3 regions of the Marinobacter sp. W-8 genome follow, and region 3 is predicted to be linked to each of the others. Evidence: riboswitches for the same ligand, from Rfam matches in the RefSeq annotation. Region 3 holds a riboswitch; each other region holds the start of a gene.

Region 1 (9,831 bases), 810 kb from region 3:
CCTGGAAGAGGTACGCGCCCGTGGCGGTGAGCTGTTCGTGTTTGCCGACAAGGCGGCGGATGTAAAGCCGGAAGATGGCATCCACGTGATGCAACTGCCACCCGTGCATGAGATTACCGCGCCCATCGTGTATACCGTACCGCTGCAGTTGCTGTCTTATCATGTGGCGGTATTGAAGGGCACGGACGTAGACCAGCCGCGGAACCTGGCCAAGAGTGTGACGGTGGAATAGGCCACCATTTAAAACGGGCCGGAGCCTGCCTGGATCCGGTCCTGAAAATATCAGTCCCGATATCAGGCCGTGACCGTCATTTGTTCAGAAAGTTACCTTATTAATCGAGAAATCGGTTAAAATACCGTCGCCGTTTCGGCAGTAATTAAGTAGTATTACTTAAATCTCTTGTGGTGCCCGGCTCTATCTCGCCTTCTTTTTGTTATTAAGACCAAAAGCGGACTGAAATTCGTACCTTCGGACCATACTCCGGTACGTAAATATCAAGGAAGATGCGGGTCTTCTGGCGCACAATACCAACAAACCGATTTCTCAGAAGATGTCTGTAATGCCCACGACTGTTATCTCCGGCTTCACCCATAATTTTCTTGGCAAGGCGCCCGTCTGGTACAAGCAGGTCATTCTGCTGTTTCTGGTCATCAATCCGATTGTCATGTATCTGCTTGGGCCCGGCGTGGCGGGTTGGCTGTTGATCGGTGAGTTTATTTTTACCCTGGCAATGGCGCTGAAATGCTACCCACTGCTCCCGGGGGGCTTGCTGGCGGTGGAGGCCCTGCTGATCGGGCTGACGTCCGCGGATGCGGTGTACCATGAGGTTCTGACCAACTTCCCTGTCATCCTGCTGCTGATGTTCATGGTGGCGGGTATTTACTTCATGAAAGAGCTGCTGCTGGTGACCTTCACCCAGATTCTTGTGGGGGTACGGTCCAAGTCGGCGTTGTCGCTGCTGTTCTGTAGCGCTGCGGCAGTGCTGTCCGCGTTCCTCGACGCCCTGACCGTCACCGCGGTCATTATCAGCGTCGCGGTAGGGTTCTTCTCGGTCTATCACAAGGTGGCATCCGGCAAGGGCTACCAGCAGAAAGACCACAACACCAACAGCGACGACGAAGTGATTGAGCTGCACCGGGAAGATCTGGAAAACTTCCGGGCCTTTCTGCGCAGTCTGCTGATGCATGGGGCGATCGGTACCGCCCTGGGTGGCGTGGCCACCATGGTGGGTGAGCCCCAGAACCTGTTGATTGCCAAGGTGGTGGGCTGGGATTTCGCCGGCTTTTTCCTGCACATGGCGCCGGTCAGCGTCCCGGTATTGTTTGCGGGCCTGGCCACGTGCTGGGCGCTGGAGAAACTGCGCTGGTTTGGATATGGCGGTCGACTGCCCAAGCCGGTGCGCCGGGTTCTGGAAGAGTTTGCCGACAACGAAAAAGCGCGGCGAACCAAGTCCGATCAGGCGGCGCTCTGGATTCAGGCGGTGGCCGCGGTCATTCTGGTGTTTGGCCTGGCGTTCCACATTGCCGAGGTCGGGCTGATTGGTCTGCTGGTGATTATCCTGATTACCTCCTTTACCGGCGTGACGGATGAACACCAGATTGGCAAGGCGTTCCAGGAATCCCTACCTTTTACCTCGTTGCTGGTGGTGTTCTTCGCCGTGGTAGCCGTGATTCACGAACAGCACTTGTTCAAACCGATCATTGATTACGTACTGGCGCTGCCCGAAGGCCAGCAGCCGGGCATGTTCTTCATTGCCAACGGGCTGTTGTCGATGATCAGCGACAACGTGTTTGTCGCTACCGTCTACATCAGCGAAGTGAAACAGGCGCTGGATGCCGGCAGCATCAGCTATGATCATTTCCAGACTCTGGCCGTAGCCATCAATACCGGTACCAACCTGCCGAGCGTAGCTACACCCAATGGCCAGGCGGCGTTCCTGTTCCTGCTCACGTCAGCCATTGCACCTCTGGTGCGTTTGTCCTATGGGCGCATGGTGATCATGGCTCTGCCTTACACCATCGTGATGGGAGGTGTGGGTCTGTACATGGTCACCCACGCGTTCTGAGTCAAGGTTTTGCACATTTCACCGCACAGTTTTCATAGGATCTGTTAACCTTCAGGTAAACAGATAAAAGAAAAGCGGTATACATGCGCAGTTGCCAACAATCTATTTTGTGTTTGTCCCGACTGCCCCTGGCGTTTGTGGCCCTGGTCTTCATCGGGATGAGCCTGTTCCATTCACCGTTGAGCGCCTCAGAGACGTCGGCTGAAGCATCCTCAACCGTTCGTGTTGCCTATGTTGAATTCCCGCCCATCAGCTATCGAAACGAGCAGGGAGAGCCCGCCGGCGAGTTTGTGCATATCACCCGCAAGGTGGCGGCAGAGGCGGGTTACCAACTGGAATTCATCTATCTGCCCGTCGCACGTACCTACCTCTATCTGACCAATGGCACTATCGATTTATGGATGGGGCTAACCGACATTCCTGCACTGAAAGACGATGTACTGGAGAGCTGGATCAGCCCGATTCCGGTGGAACTCAGTGCCTGGTATCTGGAGGGCGCGCCACCGGTGGATCACATGGATCGCCTGCGCAACAAAACCGTGATTCTGATCGGCGGCTATACCTATGCCGGCCTCAGAGACTGGCTGACGGCCCAACCCGATATCCGGATCACCGAAGCACCGAATCACCGCTCCGGTCTCAACATGCTCAAGCGCAAGCGCGGTGATTACCTGCTGGACTACCGGCAACCGGTGAAGGAAACCCTGAGCCGCAACTCAGATGCAGAGATTCGCGGGTCGGAAATGCGTAGCCGCAACGCAGCCTGGCTGTTTTCCCTGGCCAATCCGCGCGCGACCATTCTGCGTGAGGCCTTTGATGATGCCTATCTGCGCCTGGCCGAGCGTGGCGAGGTACCGCCGGTGCGCCGGTTCCAGAAAACCTATGTGGTGCCCGGGTTTCCGGAGTAGTACCGGTAAATCCAGTGGTTGGATTACTCCCGTAGTCAGTCCTGCAAGCGGACTATTTCACAAGGGTCAGATCACCATACCAGGCCGTGGCCTGCACCGGGCTGGCGGCGAGACCGAGCGTCAGGGTACTGGCCAAAAGCAGCGAAATTCTCACATCTATTCCTAAAATCCAGTGGTCTGGAGATGGACAGGCTCCGTTGCAAAAAGTGCCTTGTCTTGGCGTATTCGGCCCTATATAGTGACCGGGTCCTTGGTTGACTACCATATATTGTGATCAATCTCTGATCATCTTGATCACAGGGTAGTCGGGAATCCGGTGAGAACCCGGAACTGACGCGCAGCGGTATTGGGGAACGAGCGTGGCAAGATGACACTGGCGCAAGCCGGGAAGTCGCCACGTTAGGCAGAGCTGAAAGGTTCACGCCCCTGAGTCCGAAGACCTGCCAGGGATCAGAAGCCCCCCATGGGTTTCTGGACTGCACCTTCGCGATTCAAGGGTGAGCAGATTGGTCAGGCCTGCCCGTATTCGGGGCAAGGTGTGCCACTGCGTTCGCGAGGGTGAAACGGAACCAACGCGAATTCAGGAGAGCACCATGACAGCCACTGCCATTGCCGAACCCCCGGCCCCCGCGACCGATACCCAATCCCTGCAAGTTATCAAACGAAACGGCACCCTGGTGAGTTTCAACCCGGCCAAGATCAGTGTCGCGGTGACCAAAGCCTTCCTGGCGGTGGAAGGGGACCAGGCAGCCGGTTCCGCCCGCATCAACGACGCCGTGCACCGGGTTACCGAACAGGTAGTGCAGGCCATCAGCCGCCGCCTCAAGGCCGGTGGCAAGGTACACATCGAAGACATCCAGGACCAGGTGGAACTGGCCCTGATGCGGGCCGAAGAGCAGAAAGTGGCCCGGGCCTACGTGCTGTACCGTGAAGAACACGCCCGCCAGCGCGCCGTGGACGAGCCGGTGGAAGCGCACCCGCACCTGACCGTGAAAAAGAGCGACGGTAGCATCGCGCCGCTGGATCTGGGACTGATGAAACAGCAGGTGGAGCAAGCCGCCACCGGGCTGGACGGCATCAACGGCGATTCGCTGGTGGAAGACGCCCTGCGCAACCTCTACGACGGTATTGAGGGCACCGAAGTGCTGACCGCGCTGATCATGACCGCCCGGGGCCGCATTGAACGGGAACCCGACTACAGCGCCGTAACCGCCCGCCTGCTGCTGGAACAGCTCCGGCTGGAAACAGCGGAAGCCCTGGACCTGCCCCGCAGTCTTCCGCTGGCAGAGATTTATCCACAGGCTCTGACAGCGTTTATCCACGCCGGTATCCGCTACGAACTGCTGGACGAAGCCCTGGCGGCCTTTGACCTGGAACGCCTTGGCAACGCCCTGAAACCGGAACGCGATCTCCAGTTCGGCTTCCTGGGCCTGCAAACTCTGTACGACCGTTACTTCCTGCACTGGAACAAGGCCCGCCTGGAACTGCCCCAGGTGTTCTTCATGCGGGTGGCCATGGGCCTGGCACTGCGTGAGGACGACCCCAATGCCCGCGCCATCGAATTCTATGAGCTGCTGTCCAGTTTCGATTACATGGCCAGCACGCCCACCCTGTTCAACAGCGGCACCCGGCATTCCCAGCTGTCGTCCTGCTACCTGACCACGGTGGGCGACGACCTGGAGGGCATTTACGGGGCCATTCGCGATAACGCCCTGCTGTCCAAATGGGCCGGTGGTCTGGGCAACGACTGGACCCCGGTCCGTGCACTGGGTTCCCACATCAAGGGTACCAACGGCCAGAGCCAGGGTGTGGTGCCGTTCCTGAAAGTGGTCAACGACACCGCCGTGGCGGTGAACCAGGGCGGCAAGCGCAAGGGCGCGGTCTGTGCCTATCTGGAAAGCTGGCACCTGGACATCGAAGAGTTCCTGGAACTGCGCAAGAACACCGGCGATGAGCGCCGCCGTACCCACGACATGAACACCGCCAACTGGGTGCCGGATCTGCTGATCGAACGCATGCGCGAAGACCGCGACTGGACCCTGTTCTCCCCCAGCGATGTGCCAGATCTGCACGACCTGTACGGCAACGCCTTCCGCGAGCGCTACCAGCACTACGAAGCCCTGGCCGAGCAAGGCAAGATCAAGCTGTTCAAGAAAATTCCGGCCAAACAGCTGTGGCGCAAGATGCTCACCGTGCTGTTCGAGACCGGCCACCCCTGGATCACCTTCAAGGACCCGTGCAACCTGCGCTCGCCGCAGCAGCATCAGGGCGTGGTGCACAGCTCCAACCTGTGTACTGAAATCACCTTGAACACCAGTGCCGACGAGATTGCCGTGTGCAACCTGGGTTCGGTGAACCTGGCTGCCCATATCAAGGACGGCGAACTGGACGTGGCGCGCCTGGAGCGTACCGTCACCACGGCGGTGCGCATGCTGGACAACGTGATCGACATAAATTTCTATGCCGTGCCCCAGGCTCGCAACTCTAACCTGAAGCACCGCCCGGTGGGTCTTGGCCTGATGGGCTTCCAGGATGCCCTGTACCAGCTGGGCCTGCCGTACACCAGCGCCGAAGCGGTGGAGTTCGCCGATGTCGCCATGGAGCAACTCAGCTACTTCGCGTTGCGTGCCTCCGCCACGCTGGCCGGTGAGCGGGGCGCCTACGAAACCTACGAAGGCTCGCTGTGGAGCCAGGGCATCCTGCCGATCGACTCCATCCAGAAGCTGAAAGAAGCCCGCCGTGACGGCGACCTGTCGATAAACACCGAGAGCCGCCTGGACTGGACCCCGGTGCGCGAGCTGATTGCCAAAAACGGCATGCGCAACAGCAACGTAATGGCCATTGCGCCCACCGCCACCATCTCCAACATCGTAGGCGTGTCGCAATCCATCGAGCCTGCGTACCAGAACCTGTTTGTGAAATCGAACCTGTCCGGTGAGTTCACCGTGGTGAACCCCTCGCTGGTCCGCGACCTCAAGGCCGAAGGCCTCTGGGACAACGTGATGGTGAACGACCTGAAATACTTCGACGGCAGCGTGCAGCAGATCGACCGCATCCCCGCCGAACTCAAGGCCCGCTACGCCACCGCCTTTGAGATCGACGCCCGCTGGCTGGTGGAAGCCGCCTCACGCCGTCAGAAATGGCTCGACCAGGCCCAGAGCCTGAATCTGTACATGGCCGAGCCCAGCGGCAAGAAGCTGGATGCCCTGTATCAGCTGGCCTGGGAGCGTGGCCTCAAAACCACCTACTACCTGCGCTCCCTGGGCGCCACTGGCGCCGAGAAGACCGCGCCGGTGTCGGCGCCACAGCCGCAGGTGTGCAGCATAGACAATCCCGACTGCGAAGCTTGTCAGTAACCATTTACTTATTTGGGAGGCACCCACATGCTGGACTGGGACGACGAACCAAAAGCGCAAACCGCTGCCGCCGCCACCGGCGGCCCGGCGCCCGTGAATGTCGACGACAAGCGGGTGATTAACGGCGAGACCGACATCAACCAGTTGGCACCGTTCAAGTACCCCTGGGCCTGGGAGTACTTCATGAACGCCAACAAGAACCACTGGACGCCGCTGGACGTGAACATGGCGCAGGACGTTCACGACTACCACCACCGGCTGACGCCGGCGGAAAAACACGTGTACGAGAATGTGCTGGCGTACCTGACCACCTCCGACATCCTCGCCATGCGCAACATCGGCCTGGCGGTGATGGAGAAGATGAGCGCGCCGGAGCTGCAGATCTACCAGGCCCGCCAGGTATACGAGGAAGCGCTGCACACCTGGACCTATCAGCACTGCATCGAAACCCTGAACCTGGACCAGAGCGAGATCTACAACCGCTACCGCGTGGTGCCGGAGATCAACGGCAAAATCCAGCTGGCCAACCGCCGGCTGGACGCCGCCATGCGCTCCGACATGAACCTGCGCAACCCGGACGAACTGCAGGACTTCGTGATGTCCTACCTGTTCTTCGCCGCCGTGTTCGAAGGCTGCTGGTTCTACAACGGCTTCAGCCCCATCTTCGCCCTGCAGCGCCGGGGCCTGATGCGGGGCACGGGTGAACAGTTGCAGTACATCCTGCGGGACGAAGCCATGCACTTCTCCTTCGGCCTGAAAGTGGTGAACCAGATTCTCGAGGAAGAGAAAATCACCCTGGACCCGAAAGCGGTGCGCGAGATGTGGGACGAATCCGAAGCCGCGGAAATGGCTTACGCCAACTACGTGCTGCGGGACCCGATCCTGGGTTACTCGGCGGAATACCACAGCGAACAGTTCCGCTTTGTGGCCAACCGCCGGGCCCGCACCGTGGGCCTGGAAGAACCGTTCCCGGGAGCGAAGAACGTATCGCCCTGGCTGGACGAGCAGGCCACCCTGCGCAAAGAGAAAAACTTCTTTGAAACACGGGTGATCGAATATCAGACCGGTGCGCAGCTGGAGTGGTAAGTTTCTGCTAGGCTAGTGCCATACGCACTGGCCTGGCCGATTTGCTTTGAGGCAACCACCATGACCGATCCTCGCACACCCATCTTCTGGCGCGACGCCCGCATGCCCCATGTGGAACTGCGCAAAGTCGAGGATGGGCGCGAGGTCTGTTATGCCCTGCACACCCACCGGCACTGGTCGATCGGCGCCATCACTGGCGGTGAAAGCACGTTCCTGTACCGCACCGACCAGTACCACGTGAGCGCCGGCATGCTGGTGTTGATGAACCCGGAATGGCCCCACGCCTGTAATCCCATTGATAACCAGCCCTGGGCGTATCTGATGCTGTATCTGGATACCGCCTGGCTGACCCGGCTCAGATTTGAAGCGGGCCTGCTGCCCAGCGAAGACTGGCAGGACCTGGACACGGCAGTGATCACCGACCCCCGCCAGTACCAGGATTACTGCACCATGGCCGATTGCCTGCTGGACCCGGGCCGGGATTTGCTGGAAAAGCAGAGCCGGGTTGCCGAGTATCTGCTGGACCTGATGCAGAGCCTGGCGGAAGCGCCGGCCCGGGGCATTCCGCGCCCCTCTGGCACCCTGGCCGCGGTGGCTGAGTACCTGGACAGCCACTGTACCGACGAGGTATCGCTGGACGACCTGTGCCGGCTCAGTGGCTACAGCCCGGGGCATCTGGTGCGGGCGTTTCGGCAAAGCTACGGGTTAACGCCCCACGCCTACCTCATCAACCGCCGCATACAGCACGGGCAGAGCGAACTGAAACGTGGCGTGAGTATTGCCGACGCGGCCCTCAACGCCGGCTTTGCCGACCAGGCGCATTTCCAGAGAACCTTCAAACGCGTGGTGGCGGCCACCCCGAACCAGTATCGCCAGCCGTCAGTCCAGCAGCAGGAACACGCAACTTCCGGTAAGTAACAGCGCCAGAACCCGGTTGAACCCGCGCAGGATTCGCGGCTGCTGCACCAGCCGGCGAAGCCCGACCCCGACATACACCCAACTCGCCAGCGACAGCCAACAAATGGGCAGATACAGCCCTGCAAACAGCCAGAGCAGGGTGCTATCGCCGCCCTCGGTAAACGCACTGATACCCGCCACCGAAGCAAGCCAGGCCTTGGGGTTCAACCATTGCATCAGGGCGCCGGTGACAAAGCCGGGGGCCGGGCGTGCCTCATCGTCACTGAGATGGCCATCGGCGGTGGCCAGCTGGTAGCTCAAGTACAGCAGGAAGGCGACGCCAGCCCAGCTCAACCAGCGCTCGAACCCGGGCGCGTGTTCCAACAGCGAATTCAGGCCCAGGCCCACCGCCATAAACAGCGCGATAAACCCCAGAGTGGCCCCGGTGACAAACACCAGCCCTTGAGACACCGGATAGCGCGTGCCACTGCTCAGGCACACCAGATTGACCGGCCCCGGCGATACCGAAGCCACCAGGGCGAAGGCCGACATCGGCAGGATAATAGACAGACTCATAGCATCAGCACTCTGTAAACCAACGGAGGCGCCCAGTGTGCACGGCGCCTTGTAACCGGTATTGAACAAAATTGCGGTGGCTCGCCGCCGGGCATTTGATTTATGTTTGAAAGACCCCGTACCCACCCAGACCGGATGAGGCCAATCCCATGAAAGTGGCGGTTTTCAGCACCAAACCCTACGACGAACAGTTCCTGGCACAGGCGAACCAGGCCAGCCACCAGCATGAACTGGTGTTCCTGGAACCACGCCTGAATGCGGCCACTGCGGCACTGGCCAAAGGCTTCGACGCCGTATGCGTGTTCGTGAACGACCAGGTGGATGCCAACGTACTGGAACAGCTGGCCGCCGGCGGTACCCGGGCCGTGGCCCTGCGTTGCGCCGGGTTCAACAACGTCGACCTGAAAGCCGCCGAACGCCTGGGCATCGCCGTGGTGCGGGTACCGGCGTATTCTCCCTATGCGGTGGCTGAACACACCGCCGCCTTGATCCTGACCCTGAACCGGCAGATCCACCGGGCCTACCACCGCATTCGTGATGGCAACTTTGCCCTTGACGGCCTGCTGGGGTTCGATCTGCGGGGCCGCACCGTGGGTGTGGTGGGCACCGGCCAGATTGGCGTGGAAGTGGTGCGAATCATGCGTGGGTTTGGCTGCCGCGCGCTGTGTTACGACCTGCACGCCGACCCGGAGGCACAAACGCTGGGCGCGGAATATGTGAGCCTGGACGAACTGTTCCGGGAAGCCGACATTGTGACCCTGCATTGCCCGCTCACCCCGGACACCCATCACCTGATTGATGCCGCAGCCGTGGCCAAAATGAAAAAAGGCGTGATGCTGATCAACACCAGCCGGGGCGCCATGGTGGACACCGCCGCCATCATCGAAGGCCTGAAATCCGGCCAGGTGGGCTACCTGGGGCTGGATGTGTATGAGGAAGAAA
Region 2 (9,831 bases), 1.1 Mb from region 3:
AAAGCCGGAACTGCTTTTGCCCTTGCCGGGGCCGGTGAGCACCAGCAACACGCCCTGTTCTTTCTGGGCTCGGGCGATGCGTTCCTGCATGATCTTCTGTTTTGCTGCCATGCGCCTGGCGTGGCGTTCGGGGTCTTTGGCGCGGTCTTTCACGGAATCTCCTTCAGTCGTTCGCCGGTGCAAACAGGCGAATGTTATCTTTATGCAGCTCAATCAGTTTCTGGCCATAGAGGCCTTCCAGGGCATCGCGCACCAGCATCAGCTCTGTCGGCCCCCAACAGGCTTGGCCGTCCGGGTACAGCAATAAAACATGAGTGCACCATCGAGCGGCCAGATTCAGGTCGTGCAGGCACATGAAGATGCTCTTGTCGCACTGGGCACAGACACTCAATAGCCGCATCACCTGGACCTGATGATGCAAATCCAGATGATTGGTCGGTTCATCAAGCAGCCATACAGCAGGATCCTGAGTCATCAATGTGGCGATCGCAACGCGCTGTCGTTCACCGCCGGACAAGGTATTCAGCAAACGCTCCCCAAGCTCACCAACGTCCAGGGCGTCAAGCGCGGCTTCTGCCCGACGGATATCCTCGGCCTGTTCACTTTGCCAAACTGACAACCAAGGATGGCGACCAATCAATGCGGTTTCGAGTACCGTGGCAGGAAAGCTGTCTTGTCGCTCCTGAAATACCAACCCCAGCTTCCGGGCCAGTTCCCGCCGGGGCATGGCAGCTAATTCAACATCATCAAGCCGCACCTCACCGCACCTGGGTGCTTTTAGCCCTGCCAGGGTATGCAACAGCGTGGTTTTCCCCGCGCCGTTCGGCCCCAAAACACCCCAGATCTGGCCAGGAGCTACCTCCAGGCTGAGCTGCGTACCATTCGAGCGCCCCGGAACATCAATGATTAGCTCGCGAGCTGAGAGAATCGTCATCATCGGCTCCGGTGCAACAGGTAAAGGAAGGTGGGCACACCCAGCAAGGCGGTAATCACACCCACCGGCAACTGCTCCGGTGCAATCACCGTTCGAGCCAATGTATCGGCCAGAACCAGTAGGGTACCGCCAGCAAGGGCACTTGCCGGCAGAATGATACGCTGGTCATTCCCAAGGACGAGGCGCAGCATATGGGGCACGATCAGACCGACAAACCCGATGCTGCCCACCGAGGTTACCGCCGTGGCCGTCAGCAGGCTGGCCAACAGATAAATAGCCCATTCCAGGGGGCGAACCGACACGCCCAGAGCCGCGGCCTGCAACGGCCCCCGGGCCAGCACGTTCAGGCTGCGTGCCAGCGGCATCAAGGCAATAACCGCAATCACCAGCACCACCACGGCTGGCCATGGCAAACGGGCATACGACACATCGCCCATCAACCAATACAGCATCCCTGGTAATTTATGGGAGGGAGTAATGGCAAGCATCAGGGTGATTGCTGCGCCCCAGCCAGCAGCGGTAACAACACCCGTGAGCAATAATCGCGACGGCGTCCAGCTCCCTGTGCCATGGGCGAGCCCGAACACCAAAAGAGTCGCAAACATCGCACCACTAAAGGCCGCGCCAGACACCAGCAACATTCCAGCCCCGGCAAGCATGGCCAGCAGCGCACCGGTGGCAGCACCACCGGACAGCCCCAGTACATAGGGGTCGGCCAGCGGATTTCGCAGCAACACCTGCATCAAAGCCCCCGCAATCGCGAGCAGACCACCTGCGGCAAAAGCCGAAAGCGTTCTGGGTAAACGAAGTTCAATTAACAGGGTTCGATCCAGCGTATCACCCTGCCCGAGAACAACCTGCCACAGATCACCGGGCGGGATAGTAACACTGCCGACGGCGAGGGAAAGCGCACAAGCCAGTGCCGCAATAACCGTCAGTATTGTCAGCGCTCGCATCATTCCCGGTCCCTCAAGCGGATCCTTGTGTTATTACAACCGAGCACGCGCCACATCCAGTTTCTCGCAAATGGTGCGCGCTCCTTCCAGCAAACGCGGCGTGGGGCGTGAAATGGGCGAGGCCGGAATGATAAACAAATTATCCGCCGCTACCGCCGCCATCGCGCCAAACTCCCTCCAGCGCTCAAGGCTTGTATAACTGTTGCCGTCTTCATCGGTGCCGCCCGACAGGATGGCTTCGGGGTCACCGGCCAGAACATCTTCCGGCCCGATACGCGGCACCAGGCGAGCCATCTCGCCAAAAATATTCTGGCCACCGCACAAAGAAATCACCTTTCCGATCAGATGCTCATCATTGATCGTCATCAAAGGCTGATCCCACACTTGATAAAACACACGAACGGGTTCACGCCCCCGATATTGCTTGGCCAATGCGGCAATTCCCTGTCGAAACCGGGCCGCCTCAGCATAACCCTCAGACTCTGTACCCGCGAGCGACGCCAGCCTCTCCAACACCGAGGACACACCTTCAAACGTTCGTGGCTCAATCGCAAAAGTGGCCATGCCAAGCTGATTGAGCATATTGACCTGCTCAACCGGATTACCAGACACCCAGGTAACCACCAGATCCGGCTTAAGAGCGACCAATGTCTCCAGGTCAATCCGGGTATGGCTCCCGACATTGGGCAACATTTCAGCCTCCGGGGGATAATCGCTGTAATCAACAACAGCGATAACCTGCTCACCAGCACCGGCGGCAAACGCCAGCTCCGTCGCCCCGGGGGATAGTGTCACGATGCGCTGGGCAGGCCCGGGCAAACAAAGCTCCACTCCGTTATCGTCCGTGGCACAGACATCAGCCACCACATGGCTGGAGAGCATTAGTAAAAGCACTAAAACCCGAATGACTATCATGAGACCTCCTGAGCGCTGGCTGAGCGCTGGCTAACTCTGAACTATTTGTCATTTATTGACGACCTCTTGGCCACACCGTAAACTCTTACTCAAATTTTTTATCCGTAGCAGGTGCCCACCTCAAGCGCGACAACTGTTCGACTGAGCGATGGGTGAAACTGGGAAGTTCGGTGAAATTCCGACGCTGCCCCCGCAACGGTATGCGGTACGAGAGGAATGGCCCTGAGCCAGCCACTGCAGCAAAACGCTGTGGGAAGGCATCCTACTCTGGCAAGAATGCCAGCCGCAAGCCCGGAGACCGGCCTGCTACCGGCTATCAGTGCTTTTGACGGAGGGTCAGAACACGGAGCAGGCGTATATGCCTCTTCTCTTTTGGTAGCTGTTCAGGCAACCAGAAACCGCAACAATGCTGGTTGCAGACACAAAGAAATGCAGCCGGTGCCCATCTCCCTGATGAAGAAAATTGTTATCTCCATTTTTTCGCTGATGGCCACCAATGTCATCGCAGAAGATACACTTCCTTTTATCGTGGTGGAAGCCACTCCCATCAACGCCGCCAGCGATGTAGACCCCAGCCAGGCGACAGGCCCCGTGCGCGTTCTGGATCGGTCCAGCATCGAAAACCGGACCGCTTCAGTCGCTGATGTTCTTAGCGATCAGGCCGGCGTCCAGATCCGACAAAGCGGCGGACTGGGAAGCGCCTCGTCAGTGTCCATTCGAGGATCGACCTCGCGGCAGGTACAGGTTGTTCTGGACGGCATGCTACTGAACGATCCGGTCACCGGCGGTGTTGACCTCGGCAAACTGTCGTTAACTGATGTCAGCCGTATTCAGGTGTACCCCAGTGGAGCCCCGGCACAGCTGCCTCAGGCGGGCATCGGTGGTGTGGTGGTACTGGAGAGTCTTGGCAAAGACATCGAGGATGCCACCAGCATCAATGTCGGCGCTGGTTCCTTTGATACTTACCGAACCGGCCTCTTCAACAGCGGCAGCCACGACGATTTTTACTATTGGGTGTCGCTTGATCGACAAACCAGCAATAACGACTTCGAATACCCCAACGACAGCGACTGGTTCAACCCGAACGATGGCAAGACCACAAAGCGTCGTAATGCTGATTATCAACAGGACGCGTTCAGTACAAAACTGGGCTGGGAAATAACCCAGACCGCAAAAGTCAACGCTCTGCTCCAATACACCCGCTATGAGCAAAGTGTGCCTACTATCCAGAACTGGCGGGACAACGATGCGTCTCTGGCGAACGAAACTTTTCGCCTACAACTTCAGGGTCAGGAACGTGGATGGTTACAGGGCAAGCTGCACTCCAGCCATCGCCTGATTGTCGGCGATATCACCGAACACTACGACAATACCAGCGGCCGGGTAGGTCTCGGAGTCTCCGATGTAAAAACCGACACACAACAGCTTGGGCTGGTGAATACCCTCTCCGCTTTGCTTGGCAACCACACCATCACGCTAAGCTTTGATACCACCCGCTATGACTACCAGCAGGACGACAGACAAGACCCAGACCCTCGGGATGAGCGGGAACGCTTCCAGGCTACGGGGTCACTCTCACACGCCTGGCAGAGTCGCGATAACCGCTGGAAAACCCAGGCCGCCATTCGTCAGGTACACGTTCGGGATGAATCAGACGAATCACTTGGAGACGGAACCACCCAGGCTACCCGTTCCCGAGACAATTACACCAGTTGGCAGCTCGGCCTGACCCATCTGGTTGATAACAACTGGACACTCTCTGGCAACATCGCAAATAACGTGCGGGTTCCTACGCTCCAGGAACTTTATGGTCAGCAGGGGCTGTTTATCGGCAACCCGGATCTGCAGCCGGAAGAATCCATGAACTACGACCTGACACTGCGCATAGACCAGGGCTGGGGGCATGCCGAAGCCACGGGGTATTTCCGGGTGCTCGACCCTGCGGTAATCGCAACCTACGATGCGCGCGGCGTCGGCCGTTATCGCAACCTGGAAGCCGAGGTTTATGGCGTGGAGCTGGATGGGGTTTTCTCCATCACCCCCACCTGGTCCCTCTACGGCAATGCCACAGTGCAGGAGTCGGAAAATACCGACAATTCAGTGCGCACGCGTTTCGAAAAGCGGTTGCCGGGTATTTATCACGAATCGTTTCTTGCCGGTACCCGCTGGCGTTTCAGGCCCTTCCAGATCGACCTGTCCTATCAGGTGGACGATGAACTCTATTATGACTCCGCCAATATCCTGGAAGCTGATGCCAGAGAGACGCTTAACGCTACGGTGCAATGGCAACGGATCTGGCCGGACAAGAGCATGACTGAGGCACGACTGGAAGTTCGCAACATCACCGACGAAATCTACCAGGATTTCAATCGGTTCCCTGGCCCCGGGCGTGGCTGGTTTATCAACATCAAGCATTCCTTCTGACCATTACAAAGGCAATACCATGAACCAAACGGAATTTTTCTCACTGCGCACAAACACCCTTGCAGCGCTCGCACTGACCATCGGACTGACCGGTTGTGGTGGCGATTCCTCATCTTCAACACCGGACCCTGTGATTACCGAGAACTTCGGGGTCGTAGCCACGGCGGCCGATGACTACACCTCCGGTGAGGTAGAGCTGGTATCGATACAAGATACCGGCATGCAGGCTTCGGGAGGTTATTTCAGCGGCATTTCGGACATCACAGTGAATGGCTATGGTCAGCACTATTACCTGATCAGGAAGTTCAACGGCGACCAAGTATTGAAGGTCGACATTGAAAACCCCGGGAAAGAAGTCTGGGAAGCCAGCACTTTGGAAGCCGGTGATCAAGGCAGCGCCAATCCGTACCAGATCGTCTTTGCCAATGAAAGCAAAGGGTATCTGCTCCGTTACGGTAAAAACGAGGCATGGGTTGTAAACCCTTCCGCCAACCGGGCTGAGGACTTTTTCACCGGCAAAACCCTGGATCTAAGCGACTATGTACCCACAGACAGTCAGGGCGATGTAGTTCAGATGTCAGCCGGTGCTGTCGTAAACGGCAAATTGTTTATCACCATGCAACGGCTCGATAGCAATTACAGCCCCACCAATGACGGGTACGTTGCGGTTTTTGATACCACAACGGACACAGAAATCGAGACCAATGCCAGTGCTACCGACACAGTGAAAGGCATTCCTCTCATTGGCAGGAACCCTTCCAACATCCAGCACGTTGAAGGCATCGGGCTGGTCATCACTAATCTGGGAGGCTTTTCCGCGCCCTTTGAGGGCACAAGCCTGGATGTCGTTGACCCTGAGACCTATCAGGTTTCCTCAATGATTCCAGACGCCGACATTGACACTCAGATCAATGATGTCGTCATCATCAGCCCGACTGAGGGTTACATACTGAACTACGCGGGCTGGCAGGATATCTCGCTTCAATCCTTTAATCCGTCTCAGGGCGCTACCTCCCTGGCCTTAGTCAACAATCTGACCGGTATGGATTTTCGGGATATCGAGCTAAGCCCTGAAGGTCGTTTGTGGCTGGCAGACGCCACTCTGTCGAATCCGGGCGTGCGGGTCATCGACCCTTCCGACAACAGTCAGGCCGATTTCATTGAAACCTCACTGCTACCTATCGCGATCAGCTTCGGCACAGTAGTCACCAATCCTTGACCTCGACAGCGGGCGGCTTTAGTGGCCGCCCGCCCACTGCCCTACCAGGCGCTCTAACGCCTGTTCCAGTCTACGCCATTCCTGCTCAGTGCCCGGAAGTCCAACTCTGATTGCAAGGGGATTCTCGAACAACCTCACCAGAATACCCTTCTGCGCCAGTTCTCGGTGAAAGTCCTTAGCCCGGGCGTGTCTCAGATAACGGAACAGAATCGTGCCGTCACTGAGACCAAGCCCTGACTCAGACAACAGCTCCCCCAATCGTTGGCTCTGGTGTTCAAGCAGATCCCTTGTCTGTTGCTGCCAGGCTCTATCCTGAAGCATTTCCGCCATCATATAGCGCGCTGGTCCGCTCACGGGCCAGGGGCCCAGCTCAGATCTCAAAGCTCTGCCTGTCTCTGCCTCAGCTATCACAGCGCCTGCACGAAGCCCCGCAAGACCGAAAAACTTGCCCATGGACTTGAGGACGATCAGTCCTTTCAGGGCCCCCGCAGCTATCAGGCTCTGTTGGTCACAAGCCGGCAAAAAGGCCTCATCAACTATTAGCCAACCTTGCCGCGCTCGCAGACGCTCCCGCCAAACCAGCAACTGTTCAACGGGGATCAACTGCCCGGTCGGATTATTCGGCTGTATCCAGACCACCACATCCACAGAATCCAGCCATGCCAGCTCCGCTTGCATTGTCGCCTGTTCAGGAATCGCCACCACGTCGAATCCCGCTCGCCGCCAGGCATGACCATGCTCACGATAACCGGGCATGGGCACGGCCACCCGACCGAAACCATGCTTACGGGCACGAACCGCTGGCAGGGCCATGATCGCCGCCTGGGAACCCGCTACGGGTAGGCAGCAGGCACGCTCCGGTGCCCCGGCCCAGATACGGATAATCTCTTCCAGCCCATCTTCCGGCTCCGGCAGCCGTTGCCATACCTCTGCCGGAATTGCCGGAACCGGCCAGGGCACAGGATTAATACCGGTGGAGAGATCCAGCCATTGTTCCGGAGGAATGCCCCAGCGCTGAGCCGCTGCCCTCAGGCGGCCTCCATGCTCCGGCAAATCACCACCATCGAACGCTGTCACCCGATACCTCCTGGCCAGAACGCATTCAGACTTGCGGCCAAGGCCAACAACACCAACAGCCACAGCATCACGCCGCGCTGAACCAGGGAAATCGCGCCCTCCACGGTTTGCGCCGTGGCGCCTTGCCCGCTGCCCAACAGCGGTCGCAGCTTCACGCCACCGGGATACGGCGCCGGGCCGCCCAGAGTGACACCGAGCGCGCCCGCTCCTGCTGCCATCACCGGGCCGGCGTTCGGACTGTCCCATGCCCCGGACTGTTCACGCCAGCATTTCACGGCCAGCCGGGTATTGCCCAGCAACGCATAGGTCAAGGCAGTTAGCCGGGCAGGCACCCAGTTCATAGCATCATCGAGCCTGGCGGCGAAGCGTCCGAAATACAGATATCGTGGCGTCCGGTAGCCCCACATGGCATCCAGCGTGTTCACCAGCCGGTGCAAAACCAGTCCGGGCAAGCCAGCGACCAGATACCAGAACACGCTTGAAAACACCGCATCCGCACCGTTTTCCAGCATGGATTCCGAGGCCGCGGCGGCAACGCCTTCGTCACTCAACGCTGCAGCATCCCGACTGACAATTCGGCCAACCGCCAGCCGGGCCCTGGCACCATCCCCGCAAGCCAACGCAGTCGACACCGCCCGGCCATGTTCCGCCAGCCCCCTTAATGAAATGGCAAGCCAGACACCGGCCACCTGAGTGAGCAGCCACAGCCAGCCCTCCAGCAGGAATTGCAGAAAAATTGCCAGTACGACGGCTGGCAGGACCGCTACCAGGGTCGCCAGCAACCCCAGCAAGAGGCTTTGCGCCGGGAAAGCCTGCTGATCATTCAGGCGTTGCTCCAACAGGGATGCCCACCGACCAAAGCCCACCAGCGGGTGCCACCGACGGGGCTCACCCATCAACCAGTCCAACAAAACCGCGGCACCGCACACCAGCACTGCAACCACAAACGTATCCAAAGCCAGTCTCCCTGAATCAATTGACGGCAAGTCTAACCGACCGGTCACGAAACTTGACAGCCTTGCCTCCCGGTTAGACCATCCTCGGTTTTCCGCCTACAAGGACCCATCGCCATGGCACTGCCCGACAGCTGGCTCACGTCTCCCCCACGGCCCTCGGTTCAGCACACAGCACTTGCCGCCGAGCGTCAGCAGGTGCTCACAAAGCCACCCGGCTCTCTCGGGCAGCTGGAACAGCTCGCCATCAGTCTGGCGGGCCTGCACGGCACCGACAGACCCAGCGTTGATCCGGCGCGAATGGTGGTGTTTGCCGGCGATCACGGCGTTTGCGCTGAAGGCGTTTCCGCATTTCCTCAGGCTGTCACCGCCCAGATGATCGCCAATTTTGCCAGCGGCGGCGCCGCCATCAGCGTGATGGCCGAGGAACTCGGTGCCAGTCTGGAAGTGGTCAACCTGGGTACCGTTGGCGAAGTACCGGAATTACCAGGCGTCATAGATCAGATTATCGCCCCTTCCACGGCCAACATGGCAGAATCACCGGCCATGTCTTCGCGCCAGCTTGAATCCGCGCTCTCCAGTGGCGACGAAGCCGCCAGGCGCGCTGCAAACGCCGGCTGCAGCCTGTTTATTGGCGGCGATATGGGCATTGGCAACACCACCAGTGCCGCCGCACTGGCCTGCGCTTTACTGAATCAGCAGCCCGCCATCCTCGTTGGCCCGGGCACCGGGCTGAACTCCGAGGGCGTTGCCCGCAAGGCCCGGGTGGTTGAGAAGGCCTTGCACCGACATGGTCCCGACCGGGACCCGCTGACGGTACTGGCCTCTCTGGGAGGCTTTGAAATAGCCGCACTGACCGGCGCCATCCTGGGGTGCGCCGCGCGCCGGATCCCGGTTCTGGTGGACGGTTTTATTGTCTCAGTCGCTGCACTGGTGGCCGTGCATCAACAACCGGCTGCGCGCGAGTGGCTTCTGTTTGCGCATCGGTCAGCCGAACCCGGCCACACTGCCGTGCTGGAGGCACTTGATGCCTCGCCGCTTCTGGATCTTGGCATGCGCCTGGGAGAAGGCAGTGGTGCCGCCGTTGCCGTTCCCCTGTTACGCGCCGCCTGCGCGCTGCATAACCGGATGGCCCGTTTTACCGACGCTGGCGTCAGTGGCAAATCGGAAGAATAGCCCTATGACCACCACAGTAATCGACCTGATACGCCACGGCGAACCGGAAGGCGGCCAGATGTTCCGGGGCAGTAAAGACGACCCCTTGAGCGTCACCGGGTGGCAACAGATGATAGCTGCCATCGCAGAGAGTGATCAGTGGGATGCCATCGTCAGTTCACCCATGCAACGATGCCA
Region 3 (9,831 bases):
GGCCCTGGCCAAGTTGCGGGCAGATGCGGAAGCCGCGGGCGTGAACCTGGTCATTCGATGCAGCCGCACCGAAGGCCGGCTGACGCCGGAGGAAATCCGGGATGCGGTACCCGACTGGCAGAACGCCAGCCTGTGGTACTGCGGCCCGGTGGGGCTGGCCAATACGCTGTTCAACCAGTTCCGGAAATGGGGTATGCCGGCCCGGCGGATGCACCGGGAGTTTTTTGATATGCGTTGAGGGCTGCACTTACTGGTGCTGGAGCCAGCCTTGCTTCCGAGCTTTCTGATACAGATTACGCCCACACCAGTTCTGCTGCTGCCAGAAGAACCGGAAGCGCCAGGCGAGCTCTGGAATCCAGAAGCGCTCGGGCGTTTCCAGTGAGGGCTCTCCGGGCGTCAACTCCAGGTCGGCGGTAATGCCCCCGGGGCCTTCTTGGCGGTGGCGTGACCAGGGCGATGCCGGTTTCGTTGTAGCTGGCGACGGCGAGTGCATAGCGGTGCCAGCTGAAGGCGGTTGTGAACAAAGCGCCTGGCTTCGTCCAGAAACAGCTCCAAGTCTGCGCGGTCTTCAGCAGCTTGGCTCATCTTGATGTACCTGTGGTTATTGTTTTTGTGGTTTGGTTCAGACTACGTTGACTCCGGGCTGGGGACATTCCATGAGCTGCTTCGACGAATATCGGCGCGGAATAACCAGTGCCCGGCTGATGGTGGATTTCTTTCAGGCGCAGGGCGCCAGTGTGACACGGCTACTGGCAGGAACAGGGCTGGCCGAGGGTGACCTCAATAATCCCAATACCGACATTCTGGCTCGCCAGGAGCTGCGCCTGGTCGCGAACATTCTGGCTCAGGTGCCGGATGCGCAAAGCCATGCGGCGGCTCTTGGCGATCACTACCACTTTTCTGCCTATGGTTTGTGGGGCTATGGTCTGGTGTGCTGCAACACGGCGGCACAGGCATTGTCACTGGCCCTGAACTATCTGCCGCTGACCTATGCGTTCAGTGGTATCGAATACCGGGAAGAAGGCGATAAGGATTTTTGTGTTTCACGCCACCACCTCTGGAACCGGAGGTCAGCCAGTTTGTGCTGGCGCGGGATATGGTGGCGGCTGCCTTGTTGGTTCGGGAGCTGTTAGAGCAGTACCGCAATGCTGAGGCCTGCCGGCTGTTGCAGCCGAGTGATCTGACCATCAGTGACATTGCACTCCGGCTGGGATTCAGTGATACCTCTACGTTTTCCCAGGCATTCAAACGATGGCAGGGCGTGGCGCCAAGCGTTTACCGAGTGCCTCCTCCCTCTTTTTAATCCATTCTGTGAAAGTGACAAGAGCCTGCAGGATTTCCTTGAATCCAGATTTATTGGCGTATATAGTGCTCTTGTCTTGGTAAGCCACAACATGTTGTGTTTGTGGCAAGGAATCCGGTGAGAATCCGGAACTGACGCGCAGCGGTATTGGGGAACGAACGTGGCATGATGACACTGGCGCAAGCCGGGAAGTCGCTACGTAAGGCAGAGCCGGAAGGCTCACGCCCCTGAGTCCGAAGACCTGCCAGGGCACAAGCACTGCACCTTCGCGATTCAGGGTGAACAGCTGATCATGTCTCGGGTATTCGCCCGTGCCTGTCCTCCTGTCTTCGCGAACGTTGCTGTACCTATTGCAACAACCTGACGCGCTTCCAGGAGGAACCTGATGTCTGCCCACACCACCTCGCACCCTGCTGACCCGGCCTTGCTGGATATCTCCGCTACTGTTGGTGAATACCTGCACCGCAGTGACTGGCGGGTGAATGCCAATGCCAACCAGGGCTATTCCCTCGGCGGCCTGATTCTGAATACCGCCGGCAAGGTGATTGCCAACTACTGGCTGAACGAGGTGTATACCCCGGAAATCGGCCAGGCTCACCGTCAGGCAGACCTGCACATTCACGACCTGGACATGCTCAGTGGTTACTGTGCCGGCTGGTCTTTGCGTACCCTGTTGCACGAGGGCCTGAACGGCGTGCCAGGCAAGGTGGAAGCGGCCCCGCCCAAGCACCTCTCAAGCGCCATCGGCCAGATGGTCAATTTTCTTGGCACCCTGCAGAACGAATGGGCCGGCGCCCAGGCCTTCAGCTCCTTCGACACCTACCTGGCCCCGTTTATCCGCAAGGACAACCTGGACTACGCCACCGTGCGCCAGTGCATCCAGGAGTTTGTTTACAACCTGAACGTGCCATCCCGCTGGGGCACCCAGACTCCGTTCACCAACATCACCTTCGACTGGGTATGCCCGGGCGACCTGCGGGAACAGATACCCATTATTGCCGGTGAGGAAATGCCGTTCAGTTACGGCGAGTTGCAGGCCGAGATGGACATGATCAACCAGGCCTACATTGAGGTGATGACGGCGGGTGACAGCAAGGGCCGGGTGTTCACCTTCCCGATTCCCACCTACAACATCACCCGGGACTTTAACTGGGAATCCGACAATGCCCTGCGGCTGTTTGAGATGACTGCCCGCTATGGCCTGCCGTACTTCCAGAACTTCCTCAATTCCGACCTGGAACCCAACATGGTGCGCTCCATGTGCTGCCGCCTGCAGCTGGACCTACGGGAACTGCTCAAGCGGGGCAATGGCCTGTTTGGCTCAGCGGAACAGACCGGCTCGCTGGGTGTGGTCACCGTCAACTGTGCACGGTTGGGTTACCTGTATAAAGGAGACAAGCCGGCGCTCTATGCCCGCCTGAGTGAACTGATGGATCTGGCCCGGGACAGCCTGGAAACCAAGCGCCAGGAGATCGGCCGACTGATGGTGGAAGGCCTGTTCCCCTACACCAAGCGTTATCTGGGCACCCTGAGAAACCACTTTTCCACCATTGGAGTGAATGGCCTGAACGAAATGGTCCGCAACTTTACCAGTGATCAGGAAGATATCAGCACCGAGCAGGGCCGGGCCTTTGCGCTGGAACTGCTGGATCATGTGCGGGAGCGGATGAAGCAATACCAGGAAGAAACCGGCCATCTCTATAATTTGGAAGCCACTCCGGCCGAAGGCACCACCTATCGGTTTGCCAAGGAAGACCAGAAGCGGTTTGCCGGTATCCTGCAGGCAGGTACACCGGATGCCCCCTATTACACCAATTCCAGCCAGCTTCCGGTGGGTTACACCGACGACCCGTTTGAAGCTTTGGATCTTCAGGATGAACTGCAAACCCGTTACACCGGTGGCACGGTGCTGCACCTGTACATGCGTGAACGCATCAGCGATGCCGCCACCTGCGGCCGGTTTGTGAAAACGGTGCTGGAGAATTACCGGCTGCCGTACATCACAGTCACGCCCACCTTCTCTATCTGCCCGGTACACGGGTACCTGAACGGAGAACACGAATTCTGCCCGAAATGCGACGAGCTGCTGCTCGCTGGGCAGTCACAGTCGGTCACGACCGACACTTCCCCAAGAAGCAAAGAAGGAGTTCAGCATGGATAACCAGAAACTTCCCGATGACAGCCAACGCCAGCGCTGCGAAGTGTGGACCCGGGTAATGGGTTACCACCGCCCGGTCTCAGCCTTCAACAAAGGCAAGCAATCCGAGCATCGCGAACGCACCCACTTCCGGGAGCGTTGAAATGACGGCGGATAACCTGGTGATCGGAGGCATGGCCGCCTTTTCCACCGTCGATTATCCGCAACACCTGGCGGCAACCCTGTTCCTGCAGGGTTGTCCCTGGCGTTGCCATTACTGCCATAATCCTCATCTCATACCACTGGGAGCCGATGATGAAGAAATAACCTGGGAAAAAGCCCGCCGGCACCTGAAAAGCCGGCAGGGTTTACTGGATGCCGTAGTGTTCAGCGGTGGCGAACCCACCATCCAGAAAGCCCTGCTACCGGCCCTTCAGCAAACCCGCGAACTAGGTTTTCGTAACGGCCTGCACACCGGTGCCCCGCACCTGAAGTTGCTGGAGCCGCTGCTGCCCTGGCTGGACTGGGTGGGCCTGGACATCAAGGCGCTACCTTCAGACTATGAAATCATCACCACCAACCGCCATTCCGGGCAGGAGAGCTGGGCGGCTATCTCCGCATTGCAAAAGGCCGACGTGGACTTCGAATGCCGGATGACCTGGCATGGTGCCCTACAGTCACCGGAGCAGGTAATTACCGTGGGGGAGCAGTTGTCAGATCAGGGCGTGCGCCGGTTTGCAGTGCAGATCGCGCGCAGTGATCAGATGCTGAACGACACCATCGGGGCCGGGTATCTGAGTATGGAAAACAAGCAAAACGTCAGTAACAAACTCACTCCGCTTTTTGAAACCCTCGACATCCGGGAGTAGTCTGAGGGCAGACTCATTCAATCGGGAGAGCGTTTATGGATATCCGACTCAAACGAGCCTACGACACCGCCGCCCGCTCAGACGGCCCGCGTATACTGGTAGACCGCATCTGGCCCCGGGGCGTTGCCAAAGAAGATGCCGACATTGCTCACTGGCTGAAAGGGCTGGCGCCGTCTACCGAATTACGCAAATGGTTTGGCCATGATCCGGACAAATGGCCGGAGTTTAGGGAACGCTACCTGAAAGAACTCAAGTCCGACGGAGCCGCAGAGGATCGGGAAACACTCCGGAAGATCATTGATGAGCACAAACGCATAACGCTGGTGTTTGCTGCCAAAGACACCGAGCACAACAACGCGGTGGCGCTGCGGAATTATATCCTGAACGAAACGCTCTGAAGCCATCCGCTACCCGCTTTGGGTTCGGCCTGTTGTTACAAACCCTTACTGCCACGATCTAAAACATGTATAAAATATGAATCATTATTGAAGGGCTGGAGTAGTATTATGGGTTTTTGGCCGTCCACAAAGCGTGTGGAAGCGCTTCAAGCGGAGCTGTCGGCATTGAACAAGGCATATGCTGAGCGAGATGAGCAGAATCGCAGGCTGGAAGCCGAACTGGAGGAAGAGCGCAATGCGCTGGTAAAGACCCGCTCAGAACTTGAGCTTGGCCACCGACTGATGGCAGGTCTTGGTCAGTTCGGTTCCTCGCTGAGCGAACTCAAAGGATCCTTCAGCGAGTTGTCGGATTTGCTCGGTTCCCGGCGTAGTGAAGCCCTGAAAACCCGGGATGAATCCGGCCGGGTGCGCGACGGCATGGCAACGCTGGTACAGCGCCTGGATGGCGCACGCCAGAAGGTAGTGAGTTCTTCGGAGCAGATCGAGGCGCTGGAAACAGAAACCGGAAGCATAACGTCGCTGGTGGATGTTATTGACGGTGTGTCTGACCAGACTTCGCTACTTGCCCTGAACGCCAGCATCGAAGCCGCCCGGGCCGGCGAGCACGGGCGGGGGTTCAGCGTGGTGGCGACAGAAGTCCGTAACCTTGCATTCCGGGCGGGTGAGGCCACCCGTGAAATCGATGAGGCCATCAACCGGATTCGCAGCCAGACCTCCGCCGTCTCCGGGGCCAGCAAGGCGAGCAGCGAAGAAATGCAAAAGCTTGCCGAAGAGGCTGAAACCGCCCGGGACCGTTTAATGTCGTTGATTGATCTTGCGGACAATTCGTCTACGGCTTTGGGCAACGCCGCCTTGTTGTCGGAAATCGAGTTGGCCAACCTGGAAGAGCTGGAAATCAAACTCACCGTTTACCAGATTCTTGCGGGGCTGTCTGATCGAACTGCAGACACTTTGCCCTCTGAAACTGAATGTCGGCTCGGCCAGTGGTACTACCAGGGTGATGGCAATCAACAGTACGCCGGCCGAATGGATTTTAAAGCCATTGAGGAGCCGCACCGATTGGTACATGTATATGCTATCGAGGCAGTGCAGGCCCACCACGACAGTCGTCCTGAAGATGCGCTGAAAGCACTGGAGGGCATGGAAGCCAACAACCTGGATGTGATGAGTCGATTGAGGCGGCTGGTTTCCTGTGCTGATTAACACAATAACCAATACCGCCCACAACGACTTTCGTTTACCTGAAGCCATCTCATTACTGAGTGCAGGCGCTTCAGATCAAGACGCCCCCGTCGCGGGATTTCGCCGGTCTTACCCGTATTTGGAGTGTGACAGAGGCAATATTCAAACCTGGCAGGCCAATGAGATTCGGCAGTTGATTTGAGCTTAACCCGGCCGGTTCATTGCCATACGGCAATGAGTGCGCCCGACCCCAGAACCAGTGTGCCCCCTATCTCGGCAACAATCAGCAGCACCATAAAACCATGAATCAACGAGGGTGGTAGTGTTGCATTACCGAGTCTGTGGGGTTTGCGCAGTTGGTTGCTGGTGTCCCGAAGCAGGCCGTGAATGATGTAGGTGCCGATGGCCAGGGTGAAGAAGCCAAGGGCGGCCGCCGCTGCCAGGATGTTCAGCCAGCCGGGGTAAACGCTGTAACCGGCAAACCAGCCCAGCAGCATGGCTGCAAAACTGTACATCAGGGAGCTGCGGTGGGCAATGTCCACATAGCGCGGTGCCGCAGCCCTGGGGCTTCGGGCTATGCAGGCGTACTTCCAGACACCGGTCAGCAGGCCGGTGATAAAGAAAAGCGCAGCGGCGCTGAGGCAGAGTTTTTCGGCCAGTGACATGAACACGTCCTGTTTTGGATAAAGGGGATGGTTTAGGTTTTTATACCAACTTGGGAGATTGATTATGACGGTTACTGAAGGCCTTCGCCTGATGGCCGGGGTATTTACCCTGGTGTCGATCCTGCTTGCCCATTACGTTAGCCCTTACTGGTTATTGTTCACCGGCTTTGTAGCACTCAACCTGATTCAGTCGGCGTTTACCCGATGGTGCCCGGCGATGATGATCTTGCGCAAACTCGGGCTGCGGGATGCGTGATTCAGGCCTGGTTTGACCGGGTTCGGAGGTGTTGATTGGGGTTTGATCGCCGTGGTGAATGCGCAGGCTGTTGCCGAGCACACACAGGCTGCTCAGGGACATAGCCACTGCGGCGATCACCGGCTGCACCCAGCCTGCTACCGCCAGCGGCAGAGCCAGGCCGTTGTAGGCGATGGCCCACACCAGGTTCTGCCGCATCAGTCGCCGCGCCTGGCGGGCAAAATCGAGCGTGCTGGCAACGGTACCCAGGCCACCGGTAAGCTGCACCGCCGCGGCCGATTGGACGGCCTCCGGGGCGGTGTTGATGGCGATGCCGATGCGGGCAGAAGCCAGCGCCAGGCCATCGTTCAGTCCATCGCCGATAAACGCGGTGGGGTAGTGCTTCTGCAGGTTTTCGACAAACCGCAGTTTTTGCTCCGGTGACGCTTCGGCTATCACTCTGGCTGGCGGTATGTTCAGGCGCTTTGCCAGCGCCAGGCTGGCGTTTCGGGTATCGCCACTGACCATATAGATGGCGATGCCCCGGGCTTTGAGCTGTTCGATCAGCCCGGCAGCCTCGGGATTCAGCCGTTCCTGAAAATCAATCCGGCCCGCGTACTGGCCATCGAAGGCCAGGTGCAGGCTCATGCCGGTATCTGCCAACTCTGGCAGGCTCACTCCCTGCTGTTCCAGCCAGCGACTTCGACCAGCCAGTACCCGATGCTCGCCTAACCGCCAGAGGGTTCCCTGGCCGGGTATGGCGGTGCGGGTCCCCATGGCTTCGGGCAGGCTGGGTGCGCCTTCCAGTGCCAGGCCCCGGGCCGTGGGATGGCTGGAGCCCTGCAGGGTGTTGATGGCCAGTTGCAACAGGGCTTGAGGTGTCCAGCCGGGTTGTGGATGGCAGGCTGCGATGGTGGGGCGGTCGGTGGTGAGCGTGCCGGTTTTGTCGAAAACCACCACCTGAATATCAGCCGCCAACTCAAAGGCGGCCGGATCCTGCAACAAAATGCCCCGGGTCGCCAGCCGGGCATAGCCCATAATAATCACCAGCGGAATCGCCAGGCTCAGGGCGCAGGGGCAACTGATGATCAACACGGCCAGCCCCCGGGCCAGTGATTCACCCGGCGTGGCGCCCTGAAACCAGGCCAGCACCACCGAGGCCAACGCCGCAACTACCACGGTGGGCAAAAGCACCCGGGCGATGCGGTCGGTCAGCCGTTGCAGTGAGGTTTTCCGGCACAAGAGTTGGTGTATGGCACGGGTAATACCGTCGATGCGCCGCTGGCCGACTGCTGACGTTACCCGCAGCTGCGGGCAGCCCTCGATCAATACGCAACCGGCATACACCCGGTCGCCGGGCCGAACCGGGACGGGTTGGCTCTCGCCGGTGATCAGCGCGAAGTCGACCAGCGCCTCGCCTGCGGTGATATCGCCATCCAGGCTGAGCGGTTGCCCGGCCTCCGGCCGAATCCGCATGCCAGGTGTCACCTGGTCTGCCGGTATTTGCCGGAAACTGCCGTCGTCGAGAGTCACCGGGCTGCTGTTGCTCTGGCCCAGGTAGCGGTGAATGATGTCGGTGGCCCGGCGCCGTACATTGGTATCCAGCAGCCGGGCAATCAGTTGAAAGGTAATCAGCATGACCGCCGCATCAAAGTAGACGTGGCTCTCGCCCTGGCTCAGGCGCCAGGCGGATAGCAGGGTGGCGGCCACCACCGCGAAGGTAATCAGGGTATCCAGCCCGGGCACCCCCATGCGCAGCGTGCGCCAGCCAGCGCGGTAGAAGTGGGCGCCGGAGTAGGTGATGACAGGCAGGGCAAACACGCCGCTGGCCAGCGCCAGTGGCCAGGTTGCCTCCGGCTCCACCAGCCCCAGAGGCGCAAGGTAAACTAGCAGCGCGGGCATCATGCACCACATCCCGAACACCACGGCAGCGGCCAGTCGCCACTGCAGTTTTTTTCGGGCCAGATCGACCCCCTGGCTATTAGCGTTCGGGGGCGCATCCTGCAGTCGATAACCCAGCCGGTGAACCACCTGCGCCAACGCTGCAATGCCGGTTTGAGAGGTGTCCCAGCGCAGCAGGGCGGTGCCGGCGGCAAAGTTGACGGCCGCATCCAGCACCCCCGGCTGGCGTTTGAGCAGGCTTTCCACCGCGGCTGCACAGCTGCCGCAGTACATGCCCCGAACGAACAGGATGGTGTCGTCCGGTTGTTGCTTGCTTGCGACGCGTGGCGCGTTCACATCAGGGGGCCTGATAGGTTTCCTTCAGTTCATCGGCTGACCAGGGCCCTCGTTCGCCAACGCCAGCCTGATGTTCCTCCACCTGGGCCCCGGTGATGGGTTCCGCCTGGTTTCCCCATTCCTGACGAACGTAGCTGAGCACGGCGGCAATTTCGTCATTGCTCAGGGTGCCTTTGAACGCGGGCATCATGCCGTTGTAGGTCTGGCCTTTAACCTCAACCTCGCCCTGCAAGCCATCATGGACAATGGCAATAGGGATGTCGCGGGCCGCCACCACCCACTTGCTGCCGGCGAGCGGTGGAAAGGCTCCTGGCACACCCTGGCCATTAGCCTGATGGCAGGCTGCACACTGGGCATTGAACACGGTTTTTCCGTTGATACCACTGCCGCCTTCGCCGCCGGCACTGCTGACGTTTACCTCTGGCGCCGTGCGGCTGTCGCCGCCCAATAATGGCTTGCCGATGTTGTAGGCGTAGTAGCCCACCCCCCAGACAATCAGCACCGCAATCCACAGCAAAACGATCATCGGGGTTTTCCGCATCCCTTCTTCGGGTTCCGGATTTTCTCTCTGGCGTGCGCGTTCGTTGTCGGTTATCACGGTGGCAGTTACTCCTGGGTCTTTTCAGGTTCGGGCAGCGTTGGCGCCGGATAGGTGTGATCCAGCGCCAGCAGATAGTCCACCAGGGCCAGCGCCTGTTCTGTGGGCACGATGTAGCCTTCTTCCGGAGCATAGGGTTCCGGTAAGCGGACGACCGTGTCGTCCTCACCCACCGAGCGAACCCAGCGGAACAGGAACCGATAGGG

The links. Region 3 has a riboswitch for cobalamin ahead of ACF8YQ_RS14250 (ribonucleoside triphosphate reductase). Riboswitches for the same ligand answer to the same signal wherever they lie in the genome.
Region 1: another riboswitch for cobalamin. It lies ahead of ACF8YQ_RS17915 (ribonucleoside-diphosphate reductase subunit alpha); the one in region 3 lies ahead of ACF8YQ_RS14250 (ribonucleoside triphosphate reductase).
Region 2: another riboswitch for cobalamin. It lies ahead of ACF8YQ_RS01045 (TonB-dependent receptor plug domain-containing protein); the one in region 3 lies ahead of ACF8YQ_RS14250 (ribonucleoside triphosphate reductase).

Annotation. Positions count from the first base shown of each region.
Region 1 covers NZ_CP172297.1:3,855,522-3,865,352, reverse strand. The annotation lists gene glmS (glutamine--fructose-6-phosphate transaminase (isomerizing)) at 1-232, shown strand, start outside; gene nhaB (sodium/proton antiporter NhaB) at 561-2,066, shown strand; gene ACF8YQ_RS17920 (substrate-binding periplasmic protein) at 2,180-2,974, shown strand; cobalamin riboswitch at 3,240-3,437, shown strand; gene ACF8YQ_RS17915 (ribonucleoside-diphosphate reductase subunit alpha) at 3,568-6,330, shown strand; gene ACF8YQ_RS17910 (ribonucleotide-diphosphate reductase subunit beta) at 6,358-7,416, shown strand; gene ACF8YQ_RS17905 (AraC family transcriptional regulator) at 7,477-8,334, shown strand; gene ACF8YQ_RS17900 (LysE family translocator) at 8,296-8,889, opposite strand; gene ACF8YQ_RS17895 (2-hydroxyacid dehydrogenase) at 9,039-9,831, shown strand, end outside.
Region 2 covers NZ_CP172297.1:242,140-251,970, reverse strand. The annotation lists gene cobO (cob(I)yrinic acid a,c-diamide adenosyltransferase) at 1-153, opposite strand, end outside; gene ACF8YQ_RS01060 (ABC transporter ATP-binding protein) at 164-934, opposite strand; gene ACF8YQ_RS01055 (iron ABC transporter permease) at 934-1,893, opposite strand; gene ACF8YQ_RS01050 (cobalamin-binding protein) at 1,924-2,805, opposite strand; cobalamin riboswitch at 2,898-3,127, shown strand; gene ACF8YQ_RS01045 (TonB-dependent receptor plug domain-containing protein) at 3,259-5,229, shown strand; gene ACF8YQ_RS01040 (hypothetical protein) at 5,249-6,448, shown strand; gene cobD (threonine-phosphate decarboxylase CobD) at 6,467-7,525, opposite strand; gene cbiB (adenosylcobinamide-phosphate synthase CbiB) at 7,522-8,481, opposite strand; gene cobT (nicotinate-nucleotide--dimethylbenzimidazole phosphoribosyltransferase) at 8,596-9,654, shown strand; gene ACF8YQ_RS01020 (histidine phosphatase family protein) at 9,659-9,831, shown strand, end outside.
Region 3 covers NZ_CP172297.1:3,046,891-3,056,721, reverse strand. The annotation lists gene ACF8YQ_RS14270 (ferric reductase-like transmembrane domain-containing protein) at 1-238, shown strand, start outside; gene ACF8YQ_RS14265 (hypothetical protein) at 397-585, opposite strand; gene ACF8YQ_RS14260 (AraC family transcriptional regulator ligand-binding domain-containing protein) at 657-1,133, shown strand; gene ACF8YQ_RS14255 (helix-turn-helix transcriptional regulator) at 1,097-1,303, shown strand; cobalamin riboswitch at 1,364-1,567, shown strand; partial or broken gene ACF8YQ_RS14250 (ribonucleoside triphosphate reductase) at 1,710-3,464, shown strand; gene nrdD (anaerobic ribonucleoside-triphosphate reductase) at 3,457-3,603, shown strand; gene ACF8YQ_RS14240 (anaerobic ribonucleoside-triphosphate reductase activating protein) at 3,605-4,309, shown strand; gene ACF8YQ_RS14235 (DUF488 domain-containing protein) at 4,345-4,707, shown strand; gene ACF8YQ_RS14230 (methyl-accepting chemotaxis protein) at 4,816-5,910, shown strand; gene ACF8YQ_RS14225 (hypothetical protein) at 6,108-6,554, opposite strand; partial or broken gene ACF8YQ_RS14220 (DUF2892 domain-containing protein) at 6,619-6,726, shown strand; gene ACF8YQ_RS14215 (heavy metal translocating P-type ATPase) at 6,706-9,027, opposite strand; gene ACF8YQ_RS14210 (c-type cytochrome) at 9,029-9,625, opposite strand; gene ACF8YQ_RS14205 (cbb3-type cytochrome c oxidase subunit II) at 9,634-9,831, opposite strand, start outside.